DNA from 4 places in the Paraglaciecola sp. T6c genome. Region 1 is predicted to be linked to each of the others. Evidence: predicted binding sites of a transcription regulator. Region 1 holds the regulator's gene; each other region holds the start of a gene.
What was found. Region 1 encodes sigma-54, which starts transcription at its own class of promoters, with help from an activator protein. Its sites were predicted from a motif close to GTTGGCACGNNNNTNGNNT; they were not measured.
Positions count from the first base shown of each region.

Region 2: the regulator sigma-54 is predicted to act here: its motif matches at 4,159-4,177, upstream of PATL_RS12345 (NarK family nitrate/nitrite MFS transporter).
Region 3: the regulator sigma-54 is predicted to act here: its motif matches at 2,374-2,392, upstream of PATL_RS14285 (glucan biosynthesis protein).
Region 4: the regulator sigma-54 is predicted to act here: its motif matches at 3,989-4,007, upstream of PATL_RS04025 (Npun_F0296 family exosortase-dependent surface protein).

Region 1 covers NC_008228.1:653,944-661,766, reverse strand. Annotated here, with positions in the region: gene PATL_RS02955 (DUF3570 domain-containing protein) at 1-609, shown strand, start outside; gene PATL_RS02950 (FAD:protein FMN transferase) at 755-1,594, shown strand; gene PATL_RS02945 (DNA/RNA non-specific endonuclease) at 1,730-2,500, shown strand; gene PATL_RS02940 (HPr family phosphocarrier protein) at 2,601-2,879, opposite strand; gene rapZ (RNase adapter RapZ) at 2,876-3,721, opposite strand; gene ptsN (PTS IIA-like nitrogen regulatory protein PtsN) at 3,724-4,167, opposite strand; gene hpf (ribosome hibernation promoting factor) at 4,183-4,470, opposite strand; gene PATL_RS02920 (RNA polymerase factor sigma-54) at 4,496-5,989, opposite strand; gene lptB (LPS export ABC transporter ATP-binding protein) at 6,112-6,837, opposite strand; gene lptA (lipopolysaccharide transport periplasmic protein LptA) at 6,837-7,358, opposite strand; gene lptC (LPS export ABC transporter periplasmic protein LptC) at 7,399-7,823, opposite strand, start outside.
Region 2 covers NC_008228.1:2,940,522-2,948,344, forward strand. Annotated here, with positions in the region: gene PATL_RS12335 (CmpA/NrtA family ABC transporter substrate-binding protein) at 1-222, opposite strand, end outside; gene PATL_RS12340 (bifunctional protein-serine/threonine kinase/phosphatase) at 769-2,481, opposite strand; gene PATL_RS12345 (NarK family nitrate/nitrite MFS transporter) at 2,522-3,988, opposite strand; gene PATL_RS12350 (adenosine deaminase) at 4,541-5,557, opposite strand; gene PATL_RS12355 (NCS2 family permease) at 6,147-7,478, shown strand; gene puuE (allantoinase PuuE) at 7,633-7,823, opposite strand, start outside.
Region 3 covers NC_008228.1:3,390,979-3,398,801, forward strand. Annotated here, with positions in the region: gene mdoH (glucans biosynthesis glucosyltransferase MdoH) at 1-444, opposite strand, end outside; gene PATL_RS14285 (glucan biosynthesis protein) at 488-2,230, opposite strand; gene fadR (fatty acid metabolism transcriptional regulator FadR) at 3,134-3,844, opposite strand; gene nhaB (sodium/proton antiporter NhaB) at 4,091-5,671, shown strand; gene dsbB (disulfide bond formation protein DsbB) at 5,753-6,268, shown strand; gene PATL_RS14305 (cryptochrome/photolyase family protein) at 6,577-7,823, shown strand, end outside.
Region 4 covers NC_008228.1:905,006-912,828, reverse strand. Annotated here, with positions in the region: gene PATL_RS04045 (hypothetical protein) at 1-1,020, opposite strand, end outside; gene nlpI (lipoprotein NlpI) at 1,045-1,944, opposite strand; gene PATL_RS04035 (cytidine deaminase) at 2,157-2,555, shown strand; gene PATL_RS04030 (PEP-CTERM sorting domain-containing protein) at 2,834-3,676, shown strand; gene PATL_RS04025 (Npun_F0296 family exosortase-dependent surface protein) at 4,051-4,893, shown strand; gene PATL_RS04020 (RNA polymerase sigma factor) at 5,136-5,810, shown strand; gene PATL_RS04015 (FecR family protein) at 5,807-6,958, shown strand; gene PATL_RS04010 (TonB-dependent receptor domain-containing protein) at 7,129-7,823, shown strand, end outside.

The sequences.
Region 1 (7,823 bases):
AGTGTGACTCAGGTAATCAATCGCCGTATGTTAATGCAATTTAACTACAGTTATTCTGTTGCTGATGGTTACCTCACTGACCCGTACAAATTATTAAGTGTGATCAACACTGAAGGTGTTACTCAGGATATTTTGCACGAGAATCGACCAGATAAGCGCACTAAACAAAGTGTCTACTGGCAAACCAAATACGCCTCAGATTACGGTATTGCCGATGTCTCTTATCGTTATGCGACCGATGACTGGGATATTGACTCGCATACACTGGACTCCAGGTTCAGAGTGAAGCTAACCGATAACAGCTATATCCAACCGCACTTTCGTTATTATCAGCAGAGCGCCGCAGATTTCTATCAGCCATTTTTGCTTGCAGGCTCACTGCTACCGTCAGTGGCCAGCGCAGATTATCGTTTAGGTGAAATGACCGCGTACACCATTGGCCTTAAGTATGGACAAGCCTTAGATAATGGTCGCGAGTGGGCGGTTCGACTGGAATATTATCAGCAAAGTCCAAAAAATGCGGGGTTCGATGGACCAGGCGCTTTGCAAGGCCTAGATCTTTACCCAAGTATCGATGCCATTATTGCTCAGGTTAGCTATAGCTTTTGATATGAGATTGGCTCAAGGTATATTGGCGTAGGATGTATAGCGAATTCACCCACCAAAAATCAACGCATAACTAAGTAGGACAACCTTGAGTCAAGCTCCCGCCCTAATAGCTAAAAGTGACTATTACCATGGTCACTTCTTTTGCATGGCCAGTCCATGTGAATTGCTTATTGAAACCCCGAATCAATTGCTCGCCAATCGCTTACTACAAGAAGTTGTCTTGCAAACGAAACGGATCGAGCAAAAGTACAGTCGCTATATTGTTGGCAACCTAGTTCATCAGATAAACAATAGCCATGGAAAATGGGTCGATATAGATCAAGAAACACATCGATTGCTCGCCTTCGGGCAAACGTGTTTCGAACTAAGCGATGGCATGTTTGATTTAACGTCTGGCGTACTACGAAAGATATGGGATTTCACCGGGAAAGGTCAATTTCCACGTTCGGAGCACGTCAGCGAAGTATTGCAATACATTGGCTGGCAAAATGTGCAATTTACTCAGCAACAGATTCGCCTACCCAGAGGGTTCGAGTTAGATTTTGGCGGCATTGGTAAAGAATATGCTGTGGATTCAGCGGCCAAATTGTGTATGCAATTGGCACCGGATACCTCTGTGTTGGTTAATTTTGGCGGGGATATTCAAGTTACCCAACCAAGGCACCATGAGGCGTATTGGCAAGTAGGTATTGAACGCCCTCACGTCAAGGGTGATTCAGCTAAAAGCGCGTTAGTGAAGATAGCGTCCGGTGGGTTAGCCACCAGCGGAGATACACGGCGCTTTATTGTCCACAACGGTGTTCGCTATAGTCATATATTGAGCCCCAAAACCGGTTATCCAGTTTCTGGGGCCCCCCGCTCTGTGACCGTAGCCACTGACTTTTGTATTCAATCCGGCATGTTAGCAACCATGGCATTATTGCAAGGCACAGAGGCCGAACACTTCTTACAAGCTCAGCAGCAAAAGCATTGGTGTTATTGGTGAACTGACTCCTGCCATCAATATTATTAAGCCATTAAATTCACTGAATAATTTCATATAAGTGTAACGGTTTTATTGCGCTCTTGAGGTATGATCTACGCACTGATGTCCGTGTAGAGTTTAACCCGAGTAACGTTAATGAAGTCCTACTTTGTATTAATACTGGCATTTGTCTGTAATGCCGGATACGCCAATGTGTGTAGCTCTTTAGGCTGCCCGACAGGTGCTCCTGACAGCAATGACTTACTTGAGCGCGCCATTTACACCATAAGCAATAATCAGCAAACGAAGTTTGCCGATTGGGCCGCATATAAAGTGACCATGCAAACGATAGATGGTCCGAGTCGTTCACGCAGTTGGCGCTCTGATCCAAACTTAAAGCGCGAGCACACGCTAGAAGCCGCTGACTATAAAGATGCTCACGCTCTCATTCGTACCGATCGAGGACACCAAGTTCCATTGGCAAGTGTGAGCAATACCGCTGATTGGCGCAGTACAAACTATCTATCAAACATTACCCCCCAAAGCTCTAACTTGAATCAAGGGCCATGGGTCCGATTAGAGTCTGCAGTGCGCGTTTTAGCGCGCAGCGGAGAGTCCGTGTATGTAGTAACAGGCCCGCTATATGAAAGCTTTTTTGCTACGCTTCCAGGTGCAGATGAAAGCCACACTATTCCTTCTGGCTACTTCAAAATTGTCGCGACAATAAACCAAGCGGGTTATGTTAGAGCGTCCGCCTATGTCATGGAGCAAAATAGCGCGAGAGCCGATGACTACTGCAGTAAAGAAGTCACGATTGATAACGTAGAAAGTCGCAGCGGTCTGAATATATTCCCAGAAATGAAGGGCAGCAAAGAATATGCGGTTGAAGCGCGTTTAGGTGGATTAAGCAGTCAATTGGGTTGCTGATAACCCAACCGCGCGTTTCAAAAAAATAGTGAATGAGTAGAAAGTCGAGATGAGTGGAAAAAGTCTAAATTGAAGTGCACGTTGCATTGAATCTGGCTGATTACTCGCTTTCGTTGAATTTTCCGACAATAAGCTCTTCAACAGCATCCATCGCTTGGCGCGCGTCTTTCCCTTCAGATATCACTTGAATTTCTTTGCCTTGGCAACTCTCTAACATCATTAGGCCCAGCACACTGCTTGCTGAGGCACTTTTGTCATCCTGAACAATAGTGACTTCAGCTTCAAATTGATTCGCAAGCTTAACCAATTGAGTCGCCGCTCTGGCATGCAGCCCTAACTTGTTCACTATGAGTAGGGTTTTTTCTAATCGCTCACTCATCGGTTTAACTCGCGATGACGTATTTGCACATCAGGGTGCGAGGTGCTAAATGTTTTGGCTAACATTTCCACTACGTACACAGAGCGGTGCTGACCGCCAGTACACCCGATGGCGATTGTCACATAACTACGATTATTACGTTCTAAATGTGGCAACCAAGTAGAAATCAGATTCTGAATTTGCCAGATAAATTTAGTGACTATGGGTTGTGAGCCAAGAAAAATCTCGACGGGGGAATCAAGTCCAGTAAGGGGTTTTAAATCTGGCTCCCAGTGCGGGTTGGGTAAGAAACGTGCATCAAATACATAATCCGCATCTTTAGGAATACCGTGTTTAAAACCAAAGCTTTCAAAAACCAAAACTAAGCGTGAGCTTTTTTTACCTAATATTCGCTCGCGCACCAATTCGGCCAGCTGGTGAATTGATAATTGATCTGTGTCTATATATAAATCTGCACGTTCAGCTATCGGCGCCAATAACTGGCTTTCTGCTTGAATAGCACCAGACAATGATTTGTTTTGCTTAGACAACGGGTGCAAGCGGCGGGTTTCACTGAAACGCTTAATCAGTACGTCATCGCTGGCATCCAAATACAATATGGTCATTTCCCACGTTGACGGCAAGTAGTCGAGTATTTCCACCAATTCGTTGGGATCTTTGGGTAAATTTCGCACGTCAATGCTGACCGCGACCTGATCGTACTCGTCAGCGACGGTATGGGTCAAAGTGGGCAATAAGTTGACGGGGATATTATCAACGCAGTAATAGCCTAAATCTTCCAGTGAACGTAAAACGATGGACTTCCCTGAGCCTGAACGCCCACTGATGATAATAAGCTTCATAATTAACTGAGTACCTGAAATAATTCTTGGTCTGTGGTTGCACTGCGCAAACGATTTAAAATGTCTTTATCAACGAATTTTTTGGCTATCGCCGACAAGGTTTGTAGGTGCTCTTGGGCCTTTTCCTCTGGTACTAAAATAGCAAAGAAGATATCCACTGGCATGTTATCGATGGCGTCATACTGGACCGGAGGTTGGCACGTTACAAGCACGCCTAGGGCTGACTCTAGCCCTTTTATACGGCCATGTGGTAGTGCTATACCACCACCAATGCCCGTACACCCCATTTTCTCGCGCCCCGCTAAACTGGATAAAATGGTCGCTTGGTCTACTTCAACAAGGTGCTCAGATGCCAATTGACTAATAAGCTCTAAAATGCGCTTTTTGCTGGACCCCTGAACTGCGCATACGACGCAGTCAGGGTGAAGAATATTTGATATTTCCATTATTTACCTGATGGGTTAATGGCGTTTAGCTTTTTCTTTATGCTTGATAACTTGCCGATCGAGTTTATCGATTAGGCCATCTATTGCCGCATACATGTCGTTGTGTTCCATGGTGGCAAATACATCTGCCCCATTCAAATGTATTGTCGCTTCCGCTTTTTGGTTGAGCTTTTCTACATTGAGAATGACGTGAACATTGTTGATCTGATCGAAGTGTCGCTCGAGCTTGGTAAATTTAGTATCGACATAATCTTTTAGTGAATCGGTTACATCCACATGGTGACCAGTAATATTAATTTGCATATCGCCTCTTCCTTCTTTAATCAGCCTACAATAGGCTTTTTCGTTGGTTCGACGGGGGTATCATCAGAGATTCCCGGTACTTTGCTATTGTTCGCCGAGCGACCATGATGCCTTGATCGGCCAACAATTGAGCAATCTTGCTGTCACTTAACGGCTTGCTTGGTTTTTCAGCTGCGACCAGCTTTTTAATCAATGCGCGTATCGCCGTTGACGAGCACTCTCCGCCTGTCTCAGTTGCAACATGGCTCGAGAAGAAATATTTCAGCTCAAATATACCTCTAGGGGTATGCATATATTTTTGGGTAGTAACACGAGAAATTGTAGATTCATGCATATCCACCATTTCGGCTACGTCATTTAGTACCATAGGCTTCATCATCTCAGGCCCATGTTCAAAGAAGCCCATTTGCTGCTGTACTATACAGTTTGACACTTTCAATAAGGTATCGTTTCGGCTCTCAACACTTTTAATAAACCATTTGGCTTCTTGCATGTGTGAGCGAATAAATTGACTATCACTGGTGTTTTTCGCGCTACGACTCATTGCAGCATACTGTTGATTAACGTTCAATTTGGGTAGGCTGTCTGGGTTAAGCTCTACTGTCCAACGGCCATTTTTCTTACTCACTGACACATCAGGTATAACGTATTCTGCTTCACCTTTGATCAAGGCGCTGCCTGGACGCGGATTGAGCGTTTTAAGTAAACGCATGACCTCACGCAAATCATCCTCTTTAAGGCGAGATTTACGCATCAAAGTACGGTAATCCTTGCTTGCCAAAAGGTCGGCATAGTCCCCAATCAAGGTCTTCGCTTCTTCTAACCAGGGTGTATCAGGAGCAAACTGACGCAATTGCACTAGCAAGCATTCTTGTGGTGTACGAGAGCCTGACCCAATTGGGTCGAACATTTGAATACGCTTAAGTACGCATTCCACTTCATCGAGCTCTATTTCTTCATCATCCATGCTGGCCAGAACGTCTTCAGCGCTCATGGTCAAATAACCAGACTCATCGATAGAATCAATGATCGCTGTCGCAATCGCGACATCGGTATCACTAAAATGGGTTAAACGCATTTGCCACAGCAAATGATCTTGAATGTTATCTGTGGTTTCGCCTTGAAAGATCTGTTCGTCATCACCGCCGGCACCACTGGATATGCTAGAGGCAGGTGCGGAAGAAGCGCTGATGTACTCATCCCAAGTGGTATCCGTAGGTAAGTCTTCTGGGATTTCGTTTTTCTCGAACGCTTCACTTGAGTCTAAGTTGTCACTGCTGGTATCAACTATTTCATTGGTATCTTTAGAAGACGGGTCGAGGGAATTGTCATTTAACGCACTATCGCCGGATTCCTGATCCGTAGGCTCTTCAACTTCCAACAGCGGGTTGGAATCCAAGGCTTCTTGAATTTCTTGCTGTAAATCTAACGTAGACAATTGCAACAAACGAATAGCTTGCTGTAACTGTGGCGTCATAGTGAGTGATTGACTAAATTTTAATTGTAAAGAGGGTTTCATTTACTTCTTTATTCTGTCCGTTGCAAACTAAAAAATATGCTGTGGTTGATTCGATTGACTGTAAATGTCTCACCAAGCGCCTGAGTATAATCTCGATAAAATGAGCGGCTTTTTCAGCTTAACTATAGCCTGAATTGTTCGCCTAGGTATACATCTCTTACACGTTGATCACTTAATACTTCTTCTGCCGTGCCAGAAGCGATGAGTTCACCATGACTAACAATGTAAGCTTTCTCACACACATCGAGTGTCTCTCTTACATTGTGGTCGGTTATCAAAACACCAATACCACGGTCACGTAAATGTTGAATAATTTTTTTAATATCATTAACTGAAATAGGATCAACACCGGCAAACGGCTCATCGAGCAGAATAAATTCTGGATCGGCTGCCAGTGCCCGCGCTATTTCTACCCGGCGGCGTTCACCTCCAGACAAACTCATACCAGCACTGTTACGAATATGATTTATATTGAACTCATCGAGTAATGAATCCGCTTGCTGTTCTCTTTGTTCTGCACTGAGCTCTTTGCGTGTCTGCAAGATAGCCATCAAGTTTTGATAGACTGTCAGTTTTCGAAAAATAGAGGCTTCTTGGGGTAAGTAACCAATCCCTAAACGAGCGCGCATATGCATGGGCTGTAGGGTAAGATCTTGCTGATCAATACTGATTTCTCCCTTATCTAAGGGAACCAAACCGACAATCATATAAAACGTGGTTGTTTTACCTGCACCGTTTGGACCAAGTAAACCGACAATCTGGCCAGTGGACACTTCTAGACTGACATCACGCACAACTTGACGCGATTTATAGGATTTAGCCAAATGCGAGGCTTTTAACGTCGCCATTATGGAGTTTCATCCTGTTTTGGTTTGACTTCAGCATCACTGGACTTTTTCGCGTCAGTTTGCTTTTTACTGCTCGCTGATTTCTTAGCTGGTTGAAAAATAGTCGTAACTCGTCCGCTATTTTCACTCTCGCTCTCTCCTTGCGCGACAATTTGTTCAAGTTCCATGTTAAACACTATCGACTCACCTTTTACACTGCTATTGTTCTGCTTCAGCTGTGCATCGCCTTCTAAGGTTAGTGTGCGTAAATCTCTGCGATATTCAATGCGATTGGCTGATGCCTCAATACTGCCCCCTTGCTCTTGTTGTTGAGAGTATTTAGCCGGGCTACCCGTCGCGATGAAAACTTCGTTACCTTCGCCTTTACTCGCGTCGACTTCTACTTCATCGGCATACACATTCAAACTACCTTGATTGATGTGCACGTCTTCTCGAAAGATAGACTTTTTAGTTTTACCGTCCCCGAACTGAAACTTCGAGTCCACTTTTATCGCTTGCGTGAAATCTTCTTTGCCAGCCATGCTTAATGGGGAAAATGATAATGTTGCTAAGGCAACTAAGCTAAGGCTGAGGTTGATAAATGGTTTGCACATGATCAAGTAGCTCATATTGTTGGGTCGTTAAATTGGCTTTAAAACCGTTACTGTTGATGACATAGTGCTGACCAAATATTTTTACTGGTTGGTCAGACACCATGGTTTTATCGATCAAGTTTATCTCGATGAAGTCCGTGCGAATGCTACGAGCAAATCCTTGCTCATCTTGATTACGTATCTCGACATTATTCTCTAATTGGATCCGATTGTCTTCATACAAAGTACCGTCTTTGGCTGATACCTGCCAAGGCGCAGTCTGTGACGCAACAAATATCGTGTATTGAGGCTCTTTGAATAAAGTAAAACCGAGCAAATCAAAGTGTTCCATTTTAGTAGCAAAGACCTGATGGCTCAAACGGCCGTCTTTATCAAATAGAGTGCTTAGCATTT
Region 2 (7,823 bases), 2.3 Mb from region 1:
GTCAATGACGCGGTCGAGTAGCACTTTCCAGTTTGCTTGTGCTTCCAATGTGACGTACAAGCCTTCATCTTCGAAGTAGCCTTTCTCATAAGCTATTGCCAACGGCGCCATGTCGGTAAGTTTAATGAAGCCGAATTTTAGTTCTTCTTTTTCTGGCCATCCTAACTCTTGTGCCGACACACCCTGCCCAACTAACGTTGTTGTGCACACTGCTGAAATCATTGCAAAACGAAGCGATTTCACGGTATGTACAAGCGAGTTTAACAATCTGTTATTAACCATTTCCTACTCCGTATCAGTTCAAAAATTTTCCAAAAAAAAACCCACAACCATCCAAAATTTGGATGCTTGTGGGCTACTTTGCCGGTTGTAGTTCCGCCGTCATGGCAAACCTACAAATATGTTTCATGCTGCGCTGTATGCTCTATAAATACATTTTTATAAATACATGCGTTTTAAACACATGCTTTATGAATGCAATTATGCATGCACGTTAAGTGCACTTCCCATATGCCTATTTTTATTGTTTTATTGCAAATACCTCTTAGCATCAACAATGCCAACTTAAAATAACCATTAAAAACAATCAGTTAACTGGAAGTTAGTGTTAAGAGCTGTTTTAACTAAAACCATATAGGTGCAATTTTGCACGCCATTTGCACACTCTTTGCGCACCTAAATCGCTAACAAGCTGCTAAAAAATCTGATAGATGCTCTGATTACGGCATTGAAACAGCTGCTAAAGATGCGTTAAAAAGGGGAAGATAATTAAAGTAAGCTCAAAAGATACAGGATAATAACCAGCTGAATAATGCACAGCCCTTTATACACTACTAACGGGTTACGCTTGATAAGAGGTTGTTTGTTTGCAGCGGATACTAGCGCCTGATTGGGTTGGGAGAGATCCACTAAAAACTCAGAAAACGCATCATAACGAAACAGCGGATTTGGCTGCAGCGCTTTGCGTAACGTTAAGTCTAACCACTGAGGTAAATCACCTCGAAAGGTCTGTAATGGCTGGTAATCCCATTCATCGAAGGAACGGGGGATGTAATCTTGATAGCGAAACGCTTTAAACGGCAAGTGCCCTGTTAGCATTTCATACACCACCACGGCCACAGAAAACATATCGCACTTGTAATCACTGTTTTGCGTAAGCAAATACTCAGGTGCAATGTAGTGAACCGAGCCCAAGGCTATATTTTCAAGGGGCAGTGAATTGGTTTCTGCCAAAGCATTTACCAGCACAGTACCAAAATCAATCAGTTTGACTTCGCCGTTACCGTCCACCATCACATTCTCAGGCTTCACGTCTCTGTGCACCATGTCTCTGCGCTGCAGCACACGTAACGCAAGCACCAATGGGCGAATAATAGTGCGCACCTGCTCAATAGACGGAACGGGGTTATCGTGCATCCATTGGCGTAATGTTTGCCCCTCTATGTACTCACAAACATGATACATAAACTTCGCGTCATTTGGTCGCTTATGAATACGCATAATATTTGGATGAGCGATGTGTTGGCCTATCCACTCTTCACGCAGAAATCCACTGAGATAAACAGGATCATCAACAAAGTGTTGTGAGGGCGTTTTTAAGCCATAGGTTTTGCCGTCTGATTCGTTTACGACTTTGTACAAGCTACTGCGCGTACCATTAAACACCGTTTGTACCACGCGATAGCCTTCAAGCTTCATGCCCACTTCAAGCGCTGGCGGCATGGCCAAATGCATAATTTGTCGATAATGCTCATCTAAACTGGCATCGGGCAGCTCAGTCACTTTGACCAACAGACACGTTAGGTTGTCGTCACTGCCTGAGGCCATGGCTGCGTTAACAACATTTTTAGCCCGCTGCTCTAAGGAAGTATCCCTGGCTGTCATGAGAGCAATCAGTGTTTTGCTGTTTAAAAATTCATGCACCCCGTCAGACGTTAAAACGAAAATATCATCCTTGACGAGTTCGACTGTACGAAAATCAACGTCTAAATGCGCCTCTATCCCCACCGCCCGAGTCAATACATTATTGCGCCCTTGCCGTGATACGTGATCTGTGGTGAGTTGCTCAAAATCATTATTTTGTATGCGACAAATGCGCGTGTCACCTGAATGTAAAATAAACCCCGTCGTCGATTTGAATATCATACTGCTGAAGGTAGTCACCATCTGGCTGTGACCACCGTGCTCGTAATCGTGCTGACCATAGCACCAGCGGTTGAGGCCTTGTAATACTTTGCCGGAAGCGTGTTTTACCGTCCAGGTTTGGGGAGTTTGGTAGTAATCTTGAATAAAATTGGTAACGCAGGTGATGGCTGCCTCTTTAGCACGTGTACAAACACTAACACCATCGGCGATAGCGGCCACGCCGCCTTTAGAGGTTAAATCAGGCTCTTTGGGTAAGTAAGCGGCAAAGGCGTCTTGATTTTCTGCCTTTACCCCTTCACTGGAAAAACCGCCAAATTCTAATTTAAGTTTTTCCAAGGCTCTTTTCTCGTATAAACAGACTGAACGCTACGTTACCTTATGTAACGTTGATAAGCTCGACACTACCATCTTCGCGCACTTCCGTCATCGCTCCTTGTGGCTCTTTCATAAACAACAATGCCACAAACCCAAGCACAGCCGTGCACGCAATGACCACAAAGAAAGTGGACGTATCAACCACAGAGTAAACCGTTAAATAAACAACCGCTCCGACATTCCCGTAGGCTCCTGTCATACCGGCAATTTGCCCCGTTAAACGACGTTTTATCAAAGGAACCACGGCAAAGACCGCCCCTTCCCCTGACTGGACAAAGAAGGAACATGCCATAACCGCAACCACCGCCAACCAAATCGGCCATGTGGCATCAATCAAGCTCAAGCAAAAGTAACCCGCTGCTAATCCCGCGGTTAAAATAAGTAGGGTTTTTCTGCGCCCGAAGCGGTCCGAAATCAGGCCTCCACCAGGACGCGACATTAAATTCATGAACGCATACATACCCGCTAATAAACCCGCCGTCGCCATACTGAGCTCAAAGGTCTCGGCGAAAAATGCCGGTAGCATAGAAACCACCGCTAGCTCAGAGCCAAACGTGGCGAAATACAGAATGTTCAATACCGCCACTTGCCTAAAAGAATAACGATGTACCTCGGCAACCGGGGTAGTAAATAAGTCTTTATTGACCTTGTAGGTAAGATACGCATCGTAAACATACAATGCACTTAGACCCAGATATATTGCTAATGCAACACCTTCACCTAATAGCGATACGCCTTGCGGTGAAAGCTTCCAGTTAAGTAGCGCTAAGGCCAGATACATAGGTGTTTTCATCACCAGCAGCAAGTAAAAGTCACCTACGCTTGTGACTTCCATTCCGCCTAAGTTTTTAGGGCGGAAATAAGTAGAACCTTTCGGGGTATCGGTGGTGTTTTTATAGTAAACAAAGCTGAACAATAAACTCATCAGCCCGGTGATGCCTACTGCATAGCGCCAGCCGTCTTCGCCACCAAACAAAATAGCTATAGTGGGCAAGGTAAAAGCAGCAGCCGCTGAACCAAAATTGCCCCAACCTCCGTAAACGCCTTCGGCCGTGCCAAGCTCTTTGGGTGGGAACCATTCGCTCACCATTCGAATTCCCACAACAAAGCCTGCACCAATACACCCTAATGCAAAACGCGCGATAAGCAGCTGGGTAAAGCTATCAGCCAGAGCAAACATAAAACAGGGTATTGAGCATATTGCCATTAATGCAGAGTAAACAATTCGTGGCCCGAACTTATCGGTTAGCGCGCCGATAATCACGCGCGCAGGGATCGTCAACGCAACGTTGATAATGAGCAGGGTTTTCCATTCGCTGAGAGTCAGGCCTACACCATCGACAATAGCGCCTTTTAGGGGTGCCATATTGAACCACACCATAAATGTGATAAAAAAGGCTATCCAGGATAGATGTAGGGTTTTCATTTTGCCGGTGAAAGACAGCAAATTAAATTTCTCAACGCTCATGATGAATTCTCATAGAAAATTTACTCAAAAAAAAACCCGCAAAGACTCCAGGACACGGAAAGTCATTGCGGGCTACATTGCCTTACTTAGAAATTACAACGAGGTAATTCTGTCAGTATGTGTTTCGTTTTTAACGTTATTATTAACACAAGTGCATTCAGCAATAATGTTTGCACCTATGGTGCCAAAATTCTAAAAGCTATTAATTACAATAAGTTAAGTATTTTTAGACGAATTTGAAACGCGTTTAATAGAAACCGCGGGGTGATATTGGTGCATTTTGCACTGTAATCGTGCTTTGCGCTTGCTTTGCTCTTTCTTTAGATAGCCTCCCCCCATCCTACTCGTCGTGAACATGCTATGCGCTATGCACGCAACAACAACTTGCCTGGTAAGTTTCCACGCTATTCTCTGTGAATAACCCCTTGAGAGATGCGTTGAGAAATGCGTTGAGAGGAGCTTTGCGAGACGCTTTAATAAGCGTGCTTTTTGAATAAGTCGTTGAAAACATTGCCGACTATGAAAAAACGCATTCCTTTGCGTTAGATAAGGTTATAAATGTGAGGCCACTTTGCTAAGCCAATGGGCCTTTTGCTCGTCATCCAAGAAGCTTGCTTTAAAGCTATTCTCGGCCAACGTTTTGACCTGTTCATGAGTCATGGGCAAATCGGCCGCTAAAGCGTGGTAGTTGTCGTTTAAGTAACCACCGAAGTAACTTGGATCGTCAGCATTAACTGTCACCAACAAACCTGCATCTAATAGAGTAAGAATATTGTGGTCCGCCATTTTATCAAATACGCATAACTTGATATTGGACAAAGGGCATACGGTTAACGGCATTTGCCTATTGGCAAGATGTGCCATTAGCTGCGTATCTTCAACACTGCGCACACCATGATCCACACGGTGCACATCTAACTCGTTTAACGCACTCCAAATATATTCAGCGGGCCCTTCTTCACCGGCATGCGCCACACGCATCAAACCCAGAGATTTCGATTTAGCAAAAACGCGAGCAAATTTTTCTGGCGGATTACCCAGCTCAGAGCTGTCTAGGCCAACCGCTGCAATCATAGGTAAGTAAGGCACGGCAGCATCGAGGGTTTCAAACGCACTGTCTTCACTTAAGTGGCGTAAGAACGACATGATCAAGAGACTAGATTGCCCCCATTCTTTTTCTGCCTGTTCCATCGCGCGTTTGAAGCCTGGCATGAATACGTCAAAACCGACGCCGCGCTCAGTATGGGTTTGTGGGTCAAACATCATTTCAACATGCACTACGTTGTCTTCTTTACACTTACACAGGTAATCCCACATTAAGCGGTAAAAATCGTCTTCATCTTGCAGCACTGACGCCCCCAAATAATACAAATCGAGAAAGCTCTGTAGATTATCGAAATTGTAGGCGCTGCGTACATCATCGATCGTTGCGTACGGCAGTGCGACGTTATGCTTTGCTGCCAAAGACATCATTAATTCAGGCTCAAGTGTGCCCTCTATATGCAAATGCAATTCAGCTTTGGGAAGTGAATTTATCAGTTCTGCAATGGGTGTAGCTGGCGTGGGCATTTTTTATTCCTCTTATCATTATTATGGATGTACACAAAGGCCCATTCATATTTCTATTGCTTTTGGTTGTTCTTGTTAGTTTCTGCTGCGTTACAAGGTGATAGTTTATTGTCTGTTATTTTAGTCCTGCGTTAGCGGATAAGTATGGGTTATGTGTCTTGTGATGCACTGCTGTGCATGCATTCAGCGCGTTGTTAAACCTGTTTATCTATTGCGCGCTTAGTCAGTCACTACACTCGCTGTCGATTGCGCTCTTGAGCAACCAAACGTGTCATCTACTGCACTTTTCATCGAGTAAACGAGTTAGCTATTGCACTAGAAAAAGGCATATAACGCACCTAAAATGAGCAGTCGTTGGCAATAACCTAAGCTAAATACGTATTTTACCTCAAGAAAACACCCTTGCCGCTATTATTTTCCCGTTGTTAACGGTTCAAGAAAGCGCTTCTTAGTGACTTTGTGTATCATTGTTCAGCATAAACCACACCAAAGCTAGACTAAATGGTCAGGTTTTTGCTTCACGGGGTTACTTTAACCCTTTCATCATTGGCCCTGTGCGGCTAGTAAGAGAACCCAATGAGAAGCATCCATGTTTAACGCAGTATTCGAAAAGCTTTTTAAGCTGCAAGCCAACGGCACCAATATTAAAACTGAATTTATCGCCGGCCTAACCACTTTTGCGGCTATGTCTTATGTATTGGTGGTTAACCCGAGCATTCTATCCGCTGGCGGTATGCCGGTTGTCGGCTTGATAACCGTCACAGCACTTGCCGCTTGCTTGGGCACCTTGCTAATGGCTTTTATGACCAACTACCCCATCGCCATGGCGCCCGGAATGGGCTTGAATGCATTCTTTGCCTTTACAATATGTTTAACTAGGGACATTCATTGGGAAGCAGCTCTGGGTATTGTGTTTTGGAACGGTATTCTGTTTTTGCTGTTGTCGGTGACTGGGGTGCGAACCAAAATAGCCGATGCCATCCCCGCTGCGCTCAAAATAGGGGTGCAATGTGGTATTGGTCTATTCATCGCTTTTATTGGCTTAAAAAACGCTGGCATTGTCGTTGACCACCCTGCCACGTTCCTAACGATTGGCGATCTATCAGAGCCTGCCACTATGCTCGCGGTCGCCGGCATTTTGCTAACCATTGTACTCTTTATTAAAAAGGTCACTGGAGCGATATTAATTTCTGTATTGGTGCTGACCTTGATTGGCGCATTTATACCGACTGCAGACGGTTACCTTACTCAGCACACTGACTCATTTGTTGGCATGCCCGATAGCATAAGCTCTACGTTTTTCGCCATGGATCTCATGTATCCCATAGAAAACATCGCAACCACGTGGGACCTTATCTTCGCCCTGCTGTTCGTGAACATGTTTGACACTATCGGTACCCTAATTGGCGTTTCACGCCGGGCTAACTTGTTAGACAAAGACGGGCGTTTACCCAAAATAGGCCCTGCGATGACCGCAGATGCAACCGCAAGTGTGGTCGGTGCTGCCCTTGGTACATCCCCCGTGACATCCTATGTGGAATCTGCTGCGGGGGTATCTTCTGGTGGCCGCACTGGCCTTACCGGTGTGTTCGTAGCGTTATGTTTCATGCTTGCCTTGTTCTTTACCCCTTTGATGAAAGTGATCCCGCTTATGGCGACCACGCCGGCGCTGATCATGGTGGGTATCTTAATGATGGACTCTTTCAGGCAGTTAGACTTTGATGATTTAACGGCGCTTGCCACAGCCACTGTTGCGCTATTGGTTATGCCACTGACATTCAGTATCAGCGAAGGCATAGCCATGGGCTTTATCACTTATGTGGGTATCATGGTCGGCACAGGCAAGTACAAACAGGTCACATGGATAACCTATGCCATGGCTGCGGTGTTTATTCTGCGTTACGTCCTAGATTTGAAATAACGAATCTGCAATAACGAATTTGAAACAACGAATTAGTGTAGGCACCTGAGCCCCACCCCCATAAAAAACGCGTAGAGGGCTTGCCTACTACGCGTTTTTTTATGGCTTCAGCGCAGCAATCTATCGCTGCTTGTTACCTTCTACTGGCTACTTGTTACTTGTAGGGAAAGTTGTCTTTCCAATGTTGCGCTATTTCTTGTCTAGTACACAGCCATACTTGGTCATGACTTTGTACGTATTCGATAAAACGTTGCAGCGCAGCCATACGGGCAGGTCTACCTATGATCCTGCAATGCAAACCAATCGACAGCATTTTAGGCGCGTAATTGCCCTCTTCGTATAGCA
Region 3 (7,823 bases), 2.4 Mb from region 1:
TTGCGCCATATCGGGATTCTGAGTGTCACTTAACATATAAAAGTCAAAGTGCTCCAGCTGACCTGTGCGCTGTAAATCAACCAAGCACGCCTCGAAGCCCGCCATGATGCGATCTGTGTCTTCGTTGTATACGGGCATGACGACAGCATGCCTGTCTTTCACAATGACGTTGTCCAATTGGCCAGCAAAATGTTTATTGCGCTTAAGCTTCAGCGGGTCAATATCGAATATCTGCAGGATGAAACCGATAAAGGCGCTCCAAAACGCGGCAGAGATCCACAAAAAAGTAATACTAAACAGCACCAACAAAATTACTTCAAGCACGGTGATACCGCTTTCTGAAAAGATTTCGTACATCATCCAGCTGCCCGCAATAGAGGTGACAAACACCATTAATGCATATATCCACTTACGGACGGCCTTACCCTTAATATTTATTAACATGGTCGTGCCCTCGCTGTTATCTCGATTGCTATAAAGGCTAAAATTACTCAACCTCGTTGGCGCTCCATACGTAATTCCACACTTCACTCACCTGAGTATCACCAAGGGTAAGAAACAGGCGCATATCTATCGCATTGTCGCTCTCAGGCACTAACTTAAATTGAGCGCGCCACGTCTTCTTGTCAGGCAGTTGAATCACTTCTAAATCTTTAAATGTGCCTGACGACAGAGATAACTGCGGCGTTAAACGAATTGAATCGGTCAAATGCGCAAACGCGTCAGTACTAAAATCAATCATCATCTGACGCTCGCTTCGCTCTGGCGCGTTATCTTGACCCGGTAAGGCTGCCCAACTGTTAAATACTTGCGTCACCCTAGCGACTTCTTCGTGGTGAAGTGCTCCGTTTACTGTCGTTAAGGTGTAATCGAACTGACGCATTTCCCCTTTTTTGAAGGGTTTGGCCGGTACCCAGTAACTAACAATATTGTCATTCGTTTCTGAGTTAGTGGGTATTTCAACCAGCTCTACTCTTCCTTTACCCCAATGGTTGTTGGGGGTTATCCACATACCAGGGCGTTGGTGATAGTGAGCTTCAGCATCTTGGTAGCTCTTAAAGTCTTGGTCTCGTTGCAGCAGCCCGAAGCCCTTAGGTTGGTCGTCTTGCAAAGAGGTAACCCGCAAATCTTTAGGGTTATTCAATGAGCGCCATATCCACTCGCCGCTTGATGTCTGCATAGATAAACCATCAGAGTCGTGCACCTCAGGCCTGAAATCATCAAACTTGCGCGTGTCATTTTCGCCACTGAGGTACATGCTGGTAAGTGGGGCAACACCTAATTTCTTGACGTCTTCACGAGCGAATATAACGCTTTGTACGTGCATAACAGAATCTAACCCGGGAACAAGTTCAAAACGATACGCCCCAGTCACTGATTTACTATCAAGCAAGGCAAAGAACACAAGTTTGGTGTCATGCTCTTTAGGCTCTAGCATCCAGAATTTGGTAAATGCTGGAAATTCTTCACCGCTTGCTTCCGCGGTGTCGATAGCGAGCCCACGGGCTGAAATACCGAAAACTTGCCCAGGGCCTATCAAACGAAAATAAGACGCACCTAAGAACACGGCTACTTCATCTTTGTAGTGATTAGTTTTTAATGGGTAATGCACTCTAAAACCAGCAAAACCTGCATCTTTAGGCACCAACCCTTTCAGGGCTGCAGCATCCTTTTCATAAATAAAGCGGTCTGTTTCAAACAACATGTTTTTAGTACCACTGTTGTCATCAACTATTTTAATGCCCACCGGTGAGCGGTATAAAAATCCTGGGTGGAACAATTGCATTTCAAATTTGGCTTTGTTTTTCCACTGGGCTTTTTCTGGATTGAAGCGAATCGCGCGGTATTGCTGATAATTCATCTCAGCTAATTCAGCTGGAAGATCTTGTTTAGGTGGCGCATATGACTGAGTAGCAAGGGATTTCGCTTGCTCTGTGACTAATGAGAACACGCGTTCTTCGGTGGTTTTCTCTGCAGGTGCCTCAACAGGATCAGCGGCCGCGTCTGAAGGCTTTGCTTCCTTGTCTTGTTTATCTTTTGCCTTGGTCTGAGTTTGCTTTATCGATTGCGTTTTTTTGTTATCAACAGGTGCTTGTTCTGGTGTCTGAACTTGGGTAGAAGCCCCCACACTGACAATTAAACACACTAAACCCACAAGACGTGACAGAGTACTCCTTTGACGAGATACCGCCTTGAGGCGTTGACGATTGACGGAGTTCTGGGTTGTCATTTTATTTCTGGTCCCTTTACTGGTTTTGGCGTTTTACAATTCTGGGGTTGGTCGTTCCCAGTGATGAGCAGTTTTTACAATACTTGAACGTTTAACGCGTGAAATCGCTACGTCTCACCCGCAGATTGCAACTTTCGAACCACAAATTAAATATGTGCCAAACCCGCTGAACATTAGACTAAAGGATAAGCTATTAAGGACTCACTCCTGTGCAAACCTGAGACGAAAAAACAGCTAAATGAATAAGGCAACGTAGTTGCACGTTCAGCACAGTGCGGTGCCAGCGACTTACTCGGAGCCCTTTAAAATTAAACCGCGTAGAAAATACTAAGGCAGCATTGATACTAAAAAGTCCCGAGATTAATGTGAATTTTTAGCGGCAGCATGTCACTGTGAAAAGGAATAATGCCTTGCACGCAAAATCGCCGCCGCGCGCTCAAAAGTTTTTGCCCGTCGCAAATTAGTCTCACTTTCAAAGGTTGGCATTAGGCGTAACATTAATGAGCAGCAATTTTGTTGCTTATTACGGACAGTGGTGTACTGGTATGGATATAACCTATTAAAATTAATGGCTTACAAAATCAAAGGCGAGAATAACCTAGTCTGTTTTGAGAAACAGCCGCGGTTATTTAATCTACTTCTTTGCCAAGTCTCAAAACAAGAAAATCGAGATAACCGTGGTATTTTTAACCCGCCATTGTAAATTTTACTCGTGGGACATATCTAAAAAGCAATTAGGGAGAATCGGTATAGGTTGAGGGGTTAAATAGTGGGTCTAAGTAGTGGGTCTAAGTAGTGGGGTTAAGGATTGACGAACAAGGTATGGCAACATAAAAAAGCCGCAAAAACTGCGGCTATTTAAAATCATATGACTCTTAATTCCCACAACATGCGGTACTGAGGCTAGTCAACTAAGCCCTTGGGCATCTCATCACGCATCTCGTTCCACAACTTACCGCTGGCGATACCGTAATTGCGAATGACTAACAACACGCTTTCGTAATCACCTTTTTCAGCAAGCGCGAGCAATTGCTGGTAGTAATCATGGGTCAGCGCCCGAGATTTCTCATTAGAGAAGTAGTAACCACCGATACGTGAATACAAACCTTTAAAGCCATTCATCATTAGCACGTATACAGGGTTTCCAGATGCAAAGGCCAAGTCATGATTTAATTGATAATCTTTAACAGCAAATGCAGTTCCGTCTTGCTCTACTTCTTTATATTGCTGCAGAATTTCAATGGTTTTTTCTTGGTTGTTGCGGATCGCCCCACGAATAAATACTGCACTTAAGTTAGTGCGCGCCGCCAACAGATGATCCACTAGCTCTGAAATCCCATCTTCGTCTAAACGAGCCAAGGTTTCTAAGATGTTCAGACCTGAGGTTTCCCAGAAGTTATTCACTTTAGTCGGCTTACCATGTTGAATAGTCAACCAACCGTCTCGCGCTAAGCGCTGCAGTACTTCACGTAATGTTGTTCGAGTTACCCCAATTAATTCTGATAGTTCACGCTCTGCAGGAAGTATGGTACCGGGAGGGAAGCGACCGCTCCATATAGATTCAACTATATACTCTTCGGCAAATCCGGCTGGACTCTGTGCCTTATAAATCATTTCATTGCTCGCAAGGTTATCAATATTATTATGCTATTAACTGATTGTACCAGATGATATTTCTCGGGAACAATGAATCTTTAACAAGATGTTAAGTTATATACTGAGTGTCACATTCATCGAATAAACTTTTGAGCACCTTATTTTAAGTTAAATGTAGCTAAGCATGCGATTTACCTTGCATTTTTACGTTACAGAATTTAAAAAGTAGTTATAAAAGCTAGAAAAATTTAAAGGTTTGAATCTATGCAACAATCGACCATCGGCGCAGTTTATAGCAATTTCTTGGGTCAAGCCCCTGATTGGTATAAAAAATCTATTATCGCCTTCCTTATTTTTAACCCAATCCTATTCATGGCAGACCCGTACATAGCTGGCTGGGCGTTAGTATTAGAGTTTATTTTTACTCTTGCGATGGCGTTAAAATGCTATCCATTGCAACCCGGTGGCCTTCTGTTGATTGAAGCACTCTTTATCGGGATGACCTCCCCGGAACACATGAAGCATGAAATAGTCGTCAATATAGAGGTGGTTTTGCTGCTGGTCTTTATGGTGGCGGGTATCTATTTCATGAAAGACATGCTGTTGTTTATGTTCACTAAATTACTGCTTAAACTTAAAAACAAGATTGCCTTGTCGATGTCGTTTGTTGCAGCATCCGCTTTTTTGTCAGCCTTTTTAGATGCATTAACGGTTGTGGCGGTCATTATCGCTGTCGGCATGGGCTTTTATTCTATCTATCATAAAGTTGCCTCTGGTAAGGAGTTTCACTCTGATCACGACCACACCAGCGACGATCACGTTGACCACCCAAAGCGCCAAGATTTGGAAGATTTTCGGGCGTTTTTGCGTAACCTAATGATGCACGCTGCGGTAGGTACTGCATTGGGCGGCGTGATGACCATGGTTGGTGAGCCACAAAATTTAATTATTGCAGATAAAGCCAGCTGGAATTTTGGTGAATTTTTTGTGCGCATGTCGCCGGTCACTATTCCTGTATTTTTCGCCGGAATTGCCACCACTTTCGCCTTAGAGAAGTTTAAAATATTCAGTTATGGCGCACAGTTACCTCAAGTTGTTCGCGATATTTTAACCGCTCACAGCCACCAGCAAGAAGCCACCCGTACCAAACAAGACAGTGCTAAATTGTGGATCCAAGGTTTCATCGGCATATGGCTTGTGATTGGATTGGCAGGCCACTTCGCTGCCGTAGGCTTAATTGGCTTATCTATTATCGTGTTGGCGACCTCCATGAATGGCATCATCGATGAGCACTCAATCGGTAAAGCATTCGAAGAGGCGTTGCCCTTTACAGCCCTATTATGCGTTTTCTTTGGGGTTGTAGCAGTCATCATTGACCAAGGCCTATTCACGCCTGTTATCGATTGGGTGCTGACCTTCGAAGGCCGTTCACAACTAGTGATGTTCTACTTAGCCAACGGGGCGCTATCCATGGTCAGTGACAATGTGTTTGTTGGCTCTGTTTACATTACCGAGGTAGCTGCAGCACTTGAACATGGTCACATCACCCGCGATGAATTCGATATGCTAGCCGTTGCAATTAACACAGGTACAAACTTACCCAGTGTGGCAACGCCGAACGGACAAGCTGCTTTCTTGTTCTTGTTGACCTCTGCAATTGCACCGCTATTACGCTTGTCATACGGCACAATGGTGTACATGGCGCTACCCTACACCATTGTACTGACTATCGTTGGGCTAGCTGCAACATACTTCGGCTTGGGAGATTTAACCAACTGGCTGTATGATATGCATCTCATAGAGCACCACAGCGCGACCTTAGGCGCTGAAGCCGCAGCGCACTAATCTAGTTTTGTTTAATAAAGCACCGCTGGATTGCGGTGCTTTTTTGTTTTAGTTATTTTTAGTAATTTTACGAGTAGCGTCATGACCTTTATTTCAAATCTTGCTGACACCCGCCTTGCTTGGGGTCTGTTATTTTTATCGGCATTGGTATTAGTGGCGTATGCCCTATTTAGCCAGCATGCCATGGGGCTGCAGCCGTGCATTATGTGTATTTACCAGCGCACTGCCATCTTTGGAATTATGTTTGCCTGCGTACCCGTACTCGCCGCCAACAATATGCTAACGCGTTTATTTGCATTTACTGTGTGGGGAATTTCCGCCATTTGGGGAGGACTGATAGCCTGGGAGCATTACGATATTCAAAATGCGGCCAACCCTTTCTTTGCGACCTGTGAAATTGTACCGAACTTTCCTTCATGGTTGCCATTACATGAATGGCTACCTAACTTGTTCGCAGCCACAGGTGACTGCGGCAATATTGATTGGGTATTTATGGATATGAGTATGCCCCAGTGGATGATGGTCGTGTTTGCGATTTATTCATCTATTTGGTTTGTGGTGCTTGCGTCTCGGCTCATAGGTAATCGCGCTATTTGACACATTAAAATGTTGTCTGGCCTAGCAATAGGTTTACATCAAAAAGGAGCTGCCGCTCCTTTTTTTTTGCTCCTTAGAAACATCCCTGCCCCCGTATGCACTAGAGACGCGTAAAACTTGTTTAGCATTCACAATAAAATCAAGCGCTAAACGGAGTCATTTACTTTCTTTACTCTTATAGCGTGACAACGCATTCTAGCCATCCCCATTAATCAGAACTCTCGCTAAGCGATCGCTTATTAACGTGAAATGGTATTAATTAAAGAGATCTAATTTATTCCACGATCGTAAAACAAACGCATGATGACATGTTTAGTGAGGTTCTTATTTTGCGTTCAGCCTGCGTTGTTTTTCCAAATCAATTGTTTGAACATAATCCTTGTTTGAAGGGACAAGGCCATAAAGTGTGGTTAGTCGAAGACGATTTGTTTTTCGGTGATAGCCAGTATCCCCAACGCTTTCATCAGCAGAAACTGCAATTGCATATGGCATCTATGGACTATTATCATTCGACGTTAACGGCGCTAGGCCACGATTGTCATTATATCGAATATAGAGCTGAAGAACCCGCTATGAAGAGGCTGTTCAACGCACTAGGAGAGCAAAAAATTGAGCAGATCCACACGGTGGACCCCGTGGACTTCATACTGAAGAAGCGCTTAGAGCAATACGCTTACGAAGGTCATATTCAAATCACGTGGCATAAAAACCCAGGTTTTCTCAATACACAGCGTCAAAATAGTGCCTACCGTGACAGCAAAAAGCGCTGGTTTATGGCGGACTTTTACCGTCACCAGCGCACTCGCCTTAATATTTTGATGGACGGAGACAAACCCGTTTCCGGTCGATGGAGTTTCGATGAAGAAAATCGCAAAAAAATTCCGAAAAAAGAAATAGCAAACATTCCAGAAATTCAATTTTGTGCAAAGACTCAATACCACACCCAAGCCATCGAGCGCATTAATGCTGATTTTTCTGATCATCCAGGCAATGGCCAAACGATCATATATCCGGTCACGCATGAGGACGCACAATTATGGTTGACCGCCTTTTTTGAACAGCGTTTTAAATATTTTGGCCGATTTGAGGATGCCATAGTAGAAGGTCAAAATTGGCTTTATCACAGTGTCCTTACCCCTATGCTGAATATCGGGCTTTTAACGCCCAAACAAGTCATCAGCCAAGCGATTCAATGTGCCGATGAGCACGAGGTGGACCTTGCGAGCCTAGAAGGCTTTGTTCGGCAAATCATAGGCTGGCGAGAGTTTATGCGCGCGACCTACAGTGACATTGGCGTATCAATGCGCACGCAGAATCACTGGCAACATAAGCGCAAAATACCCAGTGCATTCTACACCGGGGACACAGGCATTATCCCGCTAGACGATACCATCAAGCGGATATTACAAACGGGTTATTGCCATCACATTGAGCGGTTGATGGTACTAGGCGGCTTTTTCTTTTTATGCGAATTCGAGCCGGATGAAATCTATGGCTGGTTTATGGACATGTTTATTGACAGCTACGATTGGGTGATGGTGTCCAACGTGTACGC
Region 4 (7,823 bases), 250 kb from region 1:
GATTAGATTTGGTGCATCATTCGAATTACAAATGCTGTTCGCTAATCCTGATGACAAGGGATATTCATCTACAAAACCAGCAAAATGCGCGAGTTCATGTACAAAAACGTTGTAATCATCTTTGCTATCTAAAAACATAATCCCATTGTGTACATTCGCTTTGCCCTTATCCGCAAGCACCACTATATGGGTAAAACTCTGCTTAATAAGAGGAACACTTAATGCGGTAATATCGCATCCTAAGCGCTGAGCACCCCGCCAGTTAGCTGAGCAAGTGAGTTCGTGTGATGTGAGCCAAATAGGTTGATTAATACAGATAGGCAGCTCTTTTAATCGAGTGTCTTTTTCAAAACGAGTTTTAAAACGCTCTCCCTGTAAAACAGAATGAAGTGTGCCAGCCACCATTTGCAGCTGCAGGGCACATTCTTGCGACGAATTACGCCCAGAGGAGGCGAAATTGTCCTCAGAACGTATCATGTTAAGTAAAGCAGTTGCACGACGACTACCGATTTTCCTAGCTTGTCTCAACGCAACAACAGCGTTTTCTTCTTCGCCAAGCAGGGATAACCATTCAGCATAGTACACCGCACTGCCTGCATCTTGCTGCGCAGCTTTTGCCAACCAATATTGCGCTTTTTGCCGTTGATTCTTGACGATAAAATGATGATAAAGCGCTACCTGAGCATCTACATCACCTTGTGATGCGACGTAGATAAATGCCTTTTCAGAAGCGCGACTGCGTTTTCTACTTGCTTGTAAGTGAGAAAAATACTCCTGAATTTGGGGTGAGCCAGCTAATTTTGAGAAGTGTAACCAATATCCATTGTCAGATTCGATGGCTACTTGGCTTATTCTAGATAACGCTGTTGGGTCACCATATTGATGAGCTTTGTATAAAAAATGGAATGGATTCGATTGAACGGCCGCTTGCGCATTTAGAAAGGCTAAGTAGTAAGTTGAATCACTACGCCCAGCAAGCAGCCAAACCACACAACAAAGCAACAAGCCTACCTTTAGCACTTGTCGTCTCTTAAGCACAGGCTGCTATTGTGGCCCTTCACTTTCAGCAACGGCTTTATCGCGCAGCATATCAAGCTCAAGTCGCGCATATCTGTGTTCAACATATTCAAATACGTTGGTGCTCAGAGCTAACTTGAAGTAATTCGACGCCACACCGCGGTTACCCAAAGCTGAGTTATATTTTCCCAGATAGAAATACGCTTCACAAAGGCGATCCGTCAACTCTTGCTGACTTTTTACCCCTTGAATTAGGGCGTTTAATAATGCCTGTTCATCTATACGTCCTAGATATAGGTCGACTAAATGTGTCGCCCAGTTGTCTTCGTCTAAGTTTTCACGATTATTGCTTAACGTAATTAATGCATCTGCTTGGTCAAGTTCGCTATGGGCAATAAAGGACCAAAGTGCACGATATGGATCGGATTCATCATTTCGGTAGAATTCACTAAAATCATTCACGGCTAAATCGGCACGGCCACCGTAATAAAGCGCAATCCCACGATTCAAAAATGCAAATTCATAATCAGGATTGATGTCTAATGTGGCATCAAACGCTTCATAGGCTTGTATAAAATTCATTTGCTGGGTGTAATGTACCCCCAAAGAATTATACGCCTCCGCCATATCTGGTTTAAGACGTATTGCATGATCAAAATCGTATTGGGCTAAACCAGCAAGCCCAACGCTGTCATACAACATGCCACGTTGATGGAGTAACTCTGCCCTTTCTTGATCTTCTAACGGTGCTTTCTCAAGAATTTGGTTATACCTAGCAATCGCCATTTGCGAACGCACGCTCATGGGCGCAGGTTCCGCGAGTAATAAGTTACTCATCTGTGCTTGGCTTTGCTGAGCTTGATTGCTACTAGCGCAACCACTTAATATCAATCCTAAGAATACCAGTGAGAAAAATTTATTTTGCATTGTAATTAGCATAAGAGTAGGCAACGCTCGGTCTAAAATGTGATGGCGATAAAATGCGGAATCGGCCAGGAAATGAAGCTTAGTAAACAGGCAGGGTGGCGTATTTACCCATAAATGTAAAGACAACGAGAAGGCGAAAATTGCAATCTACTGTATCAAGTTGTAAAAATAATGCACACTAGCCGGCTATTGAGAAAAAAAGCGATACCATTTTGAATAAGCAACAAACTGATTTACAAAGCCTCTTTAATGCCGCTTTGGATGTACAAGCCAAAGCACACGCTCCTTATTCTGATTACAGAGTGGGCTCTGCCCTAGTGGCAGAAGACGGTAAAACGTATACTGGCTGCAACGTAGAAAACGTGTCATTTCCGCTAGGTCAGTGTGCCGAAGGAAACGCCTTAGCAGCAATGGTGGCAGGTGGTGCGAGGCAAGTCCGTGAAATTTTAATTGCCAGCCCAAATGAACACTTTTGCTCACCGTGTGGCGGGTGTCGTCAGCGTATTTTTGAGTTCGCCAGCAAAGACACTTTAGTTCATATGGCCACCAGCGAAGGTGAAATTAAAACGCTTTCCATGAATGAAATTTTACCCTTTGCATTTGAGCAGTAAAAACCTCGTTAGCCCTGATGCCTGATAAAGAAAATATTTGCACACAACAGCATTGATTAAAAATCAACCACCGTTATAATGTGCCGAGTTTCGAAGCGTATCTAGTTAGAAACGCTACAAATTAAAGCCTGTCTACTTTTTTTACACTGACTGTTGAGCGTCAATTAGCCAAAAGCCTAAGATGTTGAATTAAAAGGATTAATTAGAAGTGGCTCAGTTTGTGCTTTATCGACAATACATATCACAGTTGCAGTTAGGTCGTCGTACAGGAGTAACCTATGACACGTTTATTTAAGAAAGCAAAATTCATATCAGCAGCCGCTTTACTAGCGCTAACTGCATCGCAAAACATTAGCGCCGCTACTATTACCTTAGGTGGTCAAGCAGCCACAGACGGTTCTGGTAAAACAAGCGCCAATGTTAACTCGAACAATACTATCAATGCCATCAGCGACGGTTTCTTTGTAGAAACGTTCGATAGCGCCACCGCAATTCCAGGGCTACCGACTGCAAATGACACAACTTATAATGTGGCAGGCAGTTCTACTGGTTGTGCAATCAACTCACCATTACTTGTTCAACCTAGCTCCACTAACGTGTTAAATGTACGTACAGGTTCAGTGAGAAATGTAGCAGCTGCACCTGCTGGTGACACGACTTGTTATGCTTATACCACACCTGAAACGGTTGGAACTGATAGTTACGTAGACATCGATTACACCAATTTCTTAGCCAACATCGGTACAATAGATGCGTCTTTAGCTGGTTCAAGCATTGACTACCTAGGCTTTTATTGGGGATCAATCGATACCTATAACACCTTTGAGTTTTACTCTGATACTGACCAATTAGTGAAAAGCATTGCTGGTCAAGAAATATTAGATCTTGTTGGTGGTGTTGAAGGTGACAGATTATCTGATAAGTCCAATGTTTACGTGAACATAAACTTCAGCGTTGCTGAAGCTTTCACCCGCTTACGTGTTGTTTCATCTGGCGTAGCCGGTGAGTTCGACAACATCGTGGTTGGTTTATCAAATCGTAATGTACCTGCACCAGCTGGTTTGGCTTTCTTAGGTCTAGGTCTAATCGGCTTCGTATTGCGTAAAAAACTGCAGAAGTAATATTAACAATTCATAAAAAAGTCGGTTCGCCGACTTTTTTTATGCCTGAAAATAAGCCGCATTAAAGACAAACGCCAACAGTTAAAAAGTCCTCTATTCAGTCCTATTAAGTTGTTAATAATGGGCTGACAAGTTTTTGCTTTACGCAAAGCTTCAATCCCTTATTTAACGTGTTCTTAGTAGCGATTCCCCCCTTAGAAAACTTTACACTAAGCGTGTAAATTTCGTACACATTAGTCACCTATTTTTACGCTTTCGGTATAGATATTTACCGCTCAGAATGCAATACCATGATAATGCTCAATAATTTGTTCTGGCACGGCTTATGCTAATACTTTAGTAGCAGTAACTGTAGCTGCATAACGGAGTTACACATGAAAAATTCAATGACTAAAAACAGTATAAAGTTATTTAAAACGACCTTAATCGCTTTGGCAGTTAGCCAGTCTGCGCATGCGGCGGTTATTTCCTTCGGGGGCCAAGCCGCCACTGACGGCTCGGGCAAGACGAGTCTAAAAATCAACGCTGACAACACGATCAATTCTTTGTCCGACGGCTACTTCGTAGAAACGTTTGACAAAGCCACCGCTATCGATGCGCTGCCCTTGACCCAAGATGAAAGCTACAACGTTGCAGGCTCATCAAACGGATGTGCCATCAACTCACCACTAGCCGTTACAGCCAGTGGTTCGTCCGTGCTTAACGTTCGTGAGGGGTCAACTAGGAATGTTGCCGCGGCACCTGCTGGCGATAACACTTGTTATGCTTACACAACGCCTTCCACCGTGGGTGTGGATAGTTTTGTAGATATCGATTACACAAGCTTTCTAGACAGTATAGGAACAACCGTGTCGTCACTTGCTGATTCTCGCGTTAATTATCTAGGCTTTTATTGGGGCTCGGTAGACACCTATAACTCTTTTGAGTTTTACTCTGACGATGCACTCGTGGGCAAAATAACTGGCGCTGAGCTTTTGGCCCAACTAAACGGCACCGCTGGTAACCAAGTCGCGGATTCATCAAATGTCTATGTCAACATAGCCTTTGATGCAAACGAAGCTTTTAACAGACTTCGAGTTATCTCTTCTGGTGTTGCAGGTGAGTTTGACAACATCGTTGTTGGATTAGACAAGCGAGACGTGCCCGCGCCAACCAGCCTTGCTATCGTCGGTTTAGGGCTATTAGGTCTTGGCGTTGGAAAGCGCCTCAAGAAATAATGAATACACTTTACATCAAAGCCGGCTTGCCGGCTTTTTTTATATCCATTTGTTTATTTTTCTTTCACCCTTGAACACTTTGTGCAACGAGCCTATGCAGAAAAGCAAGTGCACAGCCTGTGAAGTCCGTCATGAAAAATATGAAGTTTTTATGAATATTAGCCCAAAGCCACCAGCTGTCATGTTTCTGTTTTACTCCGCGATTACTATCCGTCCGTTTTTAGTGTGTAAGAGTAAACACAATGAGCAAAACGCTACAAAAGGCTTCGCTGTTTTTTCTAAACTCCCATGTAAAACCCCAAGCTTTAGAAATAACGTCCCCTGCGTCTAAACCAAAGAAGATACAAGCGCCTAACGCAATCGATAAGCTGTTCAGAGATCATTGGCGCGATGTGTGCTGCATACTGCACAAATGTTACGGCTCAGGTCCACCAGAGCCAGAAGACGTGGCCCAAGAAGCGTTTAGCCGTATTGCCCAAATACGTGATTTTGAACAAATAGAAGACCCCAAAGCCTATATCATCAAAATAGCGATGAATATTACCCTCAAATCGATAGGGCGTTTGTGTAAAACTCGTGAGCTCATTGCACAGCATACTCAACTCCCAGAAGATCAGTGTGATGACGTTTGCCCCGAAACTATTTTGCAGGGTGAGCAACGTATTGCTGCAATACAAAAAGGCACAGAACAGCTAACTGAGAAGCAACGCGACATTTTGATGCGCGCCCGGATCAAAGGCCAAACGTATTCTGAAATATCCTCAGATACCGGCTGGAGTGTTGCAGATATCTGCCGCCAACTAAACGCGATAATGGCAATTTTAGAGCGCATTGATGAGCAGGAGAATAACGCCAACGACCAAGCTTTCTCATCGCATATGTCGCCCCGCAATATCTCAACAGAGCCAACGTCATGACCCATACAAAGAGCAATTCTAGCGACAACGGACTAAACAATAGCAATCGACCAAGTGTTAAAAAAAGCAATAAGCGCTGCGCAAATCATGAAGTGAATGAAAGCAGTGAATACGAGCAGGCTTCCAGCTCATCCTCGCCTCAAGCCAGAGCCAAAGCCAGAGCCAGAGCCAGAGAATGGTTAACGTACTTATATTGCGGACATACCAGCGCAGACAAACGCGAAGAGTTTGTTTTGTGGCTCAATAGCAGTGACGATAACAAGCAGGCTTTTAACCACAGTCAAAAGATCTGGCAAACCATCGGCATGACAGATTCTGCGGCAGAATGGATACAGCAACATGCAGATCAGCAAACGACCACAGTGCATCAAGTAAAGCCCAAACGTATATTCGCAAAATCGTTTTTGGCGTTATGTGCAATGGCCGCCAGTGTGGCTTTACTTGCGTTCAATGGGGTATTTAACACAACCGCTCATCTTGAAATTCCTCAACCGCAAACCGCGTTCACCTCGCCTGTGGGGCAAAATCGCCAAATCACCTTAAGTGATGGCAGTGACGTGACGCTTGCTGGCAATTCAAGTATTTTAGTCGCGTTCAGTGAGGATGAAAGGCGTATAACCTTACGTAAAGGAAGCGCCTACTTTGATGTGACTCATGACCCTAGTCGCGTATTTTCCGTTACGGCTCAGCAAACTCAAGTACGGGTACGTGGTACCGCGTTTGAGGTAAAATACAGCCCAAACAATAGTTTGAAAATTTCAGTTCAACGGGGTTTGGTTGATGTGGCTGACCTACCAGAAACAGCAGGGCAAAGGGAGCAAGTATTACAGCTAAGACCAAACGAACAACTGCATACTGATATCCAAGGGAGGTTTCTCTCACCTATTACTGTTTTTCAGCCTGAGACTGAATTTGCTTGGTTAGAGCAGCGGCTGATTTACGATAACGTTCCCCTCAAAAATGTCATCATGGATATTAATCGCTACGTGAAAAAACCAGTGATTATTTTAGATAACAGCATTAACGAACTGCCTATCACGGCATCATTTACCTTCGAGCAAATCGAGCCCATGTTAGAGGGATTAGCCTCGGCCTACCCCATAACACTCACCCATGAAGCCACTCGAAGCGTGTTAACCGAAGAATAATGTGCAACGCCAGCAAGAGCCAAACCTTGCTGGCACACCTTTACCTCTCCCATCGGATAAATAACGACTCACTATGTGAAGTTTTTATGAAACAAGCACTTATGCTGAAAAAAATATCGCGCTGACGACTCTTCTAGCGAAACCTATATTAACTAACTGGAAGTAACATCATGAATACACTTACACGTTCAATTAAATTCGCTTTGTTTGGTACTGCCCTCGCGGCTTTGACACCCGCCTACGTGTTAGCTCAGCAAACCCAAGTTAATATTTCAGTGCAACCACTTGGGCAAGCATTGAACTTGTTATCGCAACAAACCGGCACGGTTATTATTGCTCCAAGTCGCCTTGTCAGCGGCAAACAGGCTATTGCCATCTCAGGTGAACTTAGCGTTCTCAATGCCGTAGAAAAATTGTTAGATGGCAGCGGCTTACAAGCGTACGAACAGCCCAGCGGCGCGATTGTTATCAAAAAAGCGTCACAAAAAAATAAATATCAAAATAAACGTGCCGCAAGCTATCAAGCCCCGATGGACGAAGTTGTTGTGACTGCGTTAAAGCGCGATAGCAGCTTACAAGATACTCCTGTGGCCATTTCAGTGTTGGGCGCAGACGAGTTAAAAGCCCAAGGCGTAACTGACTTCACTGACTTAATTGATAGCCTCTCAGGCATTTCCATTAACTCTGCTTTTGGTGGCCCTGAAAACAGCTTTATCACCATACGTGGTATAGGCGGCGCTGATGACTATAAGCCTAACGGTAACCCGTCCGTAGCCTTACACGTTGATGGAATTTATCAAACCTCCAACGCTTATTTGAGCATGCCTCTTTTTGATTTAGAGCGCATCGAAGTACTCAAAGGACC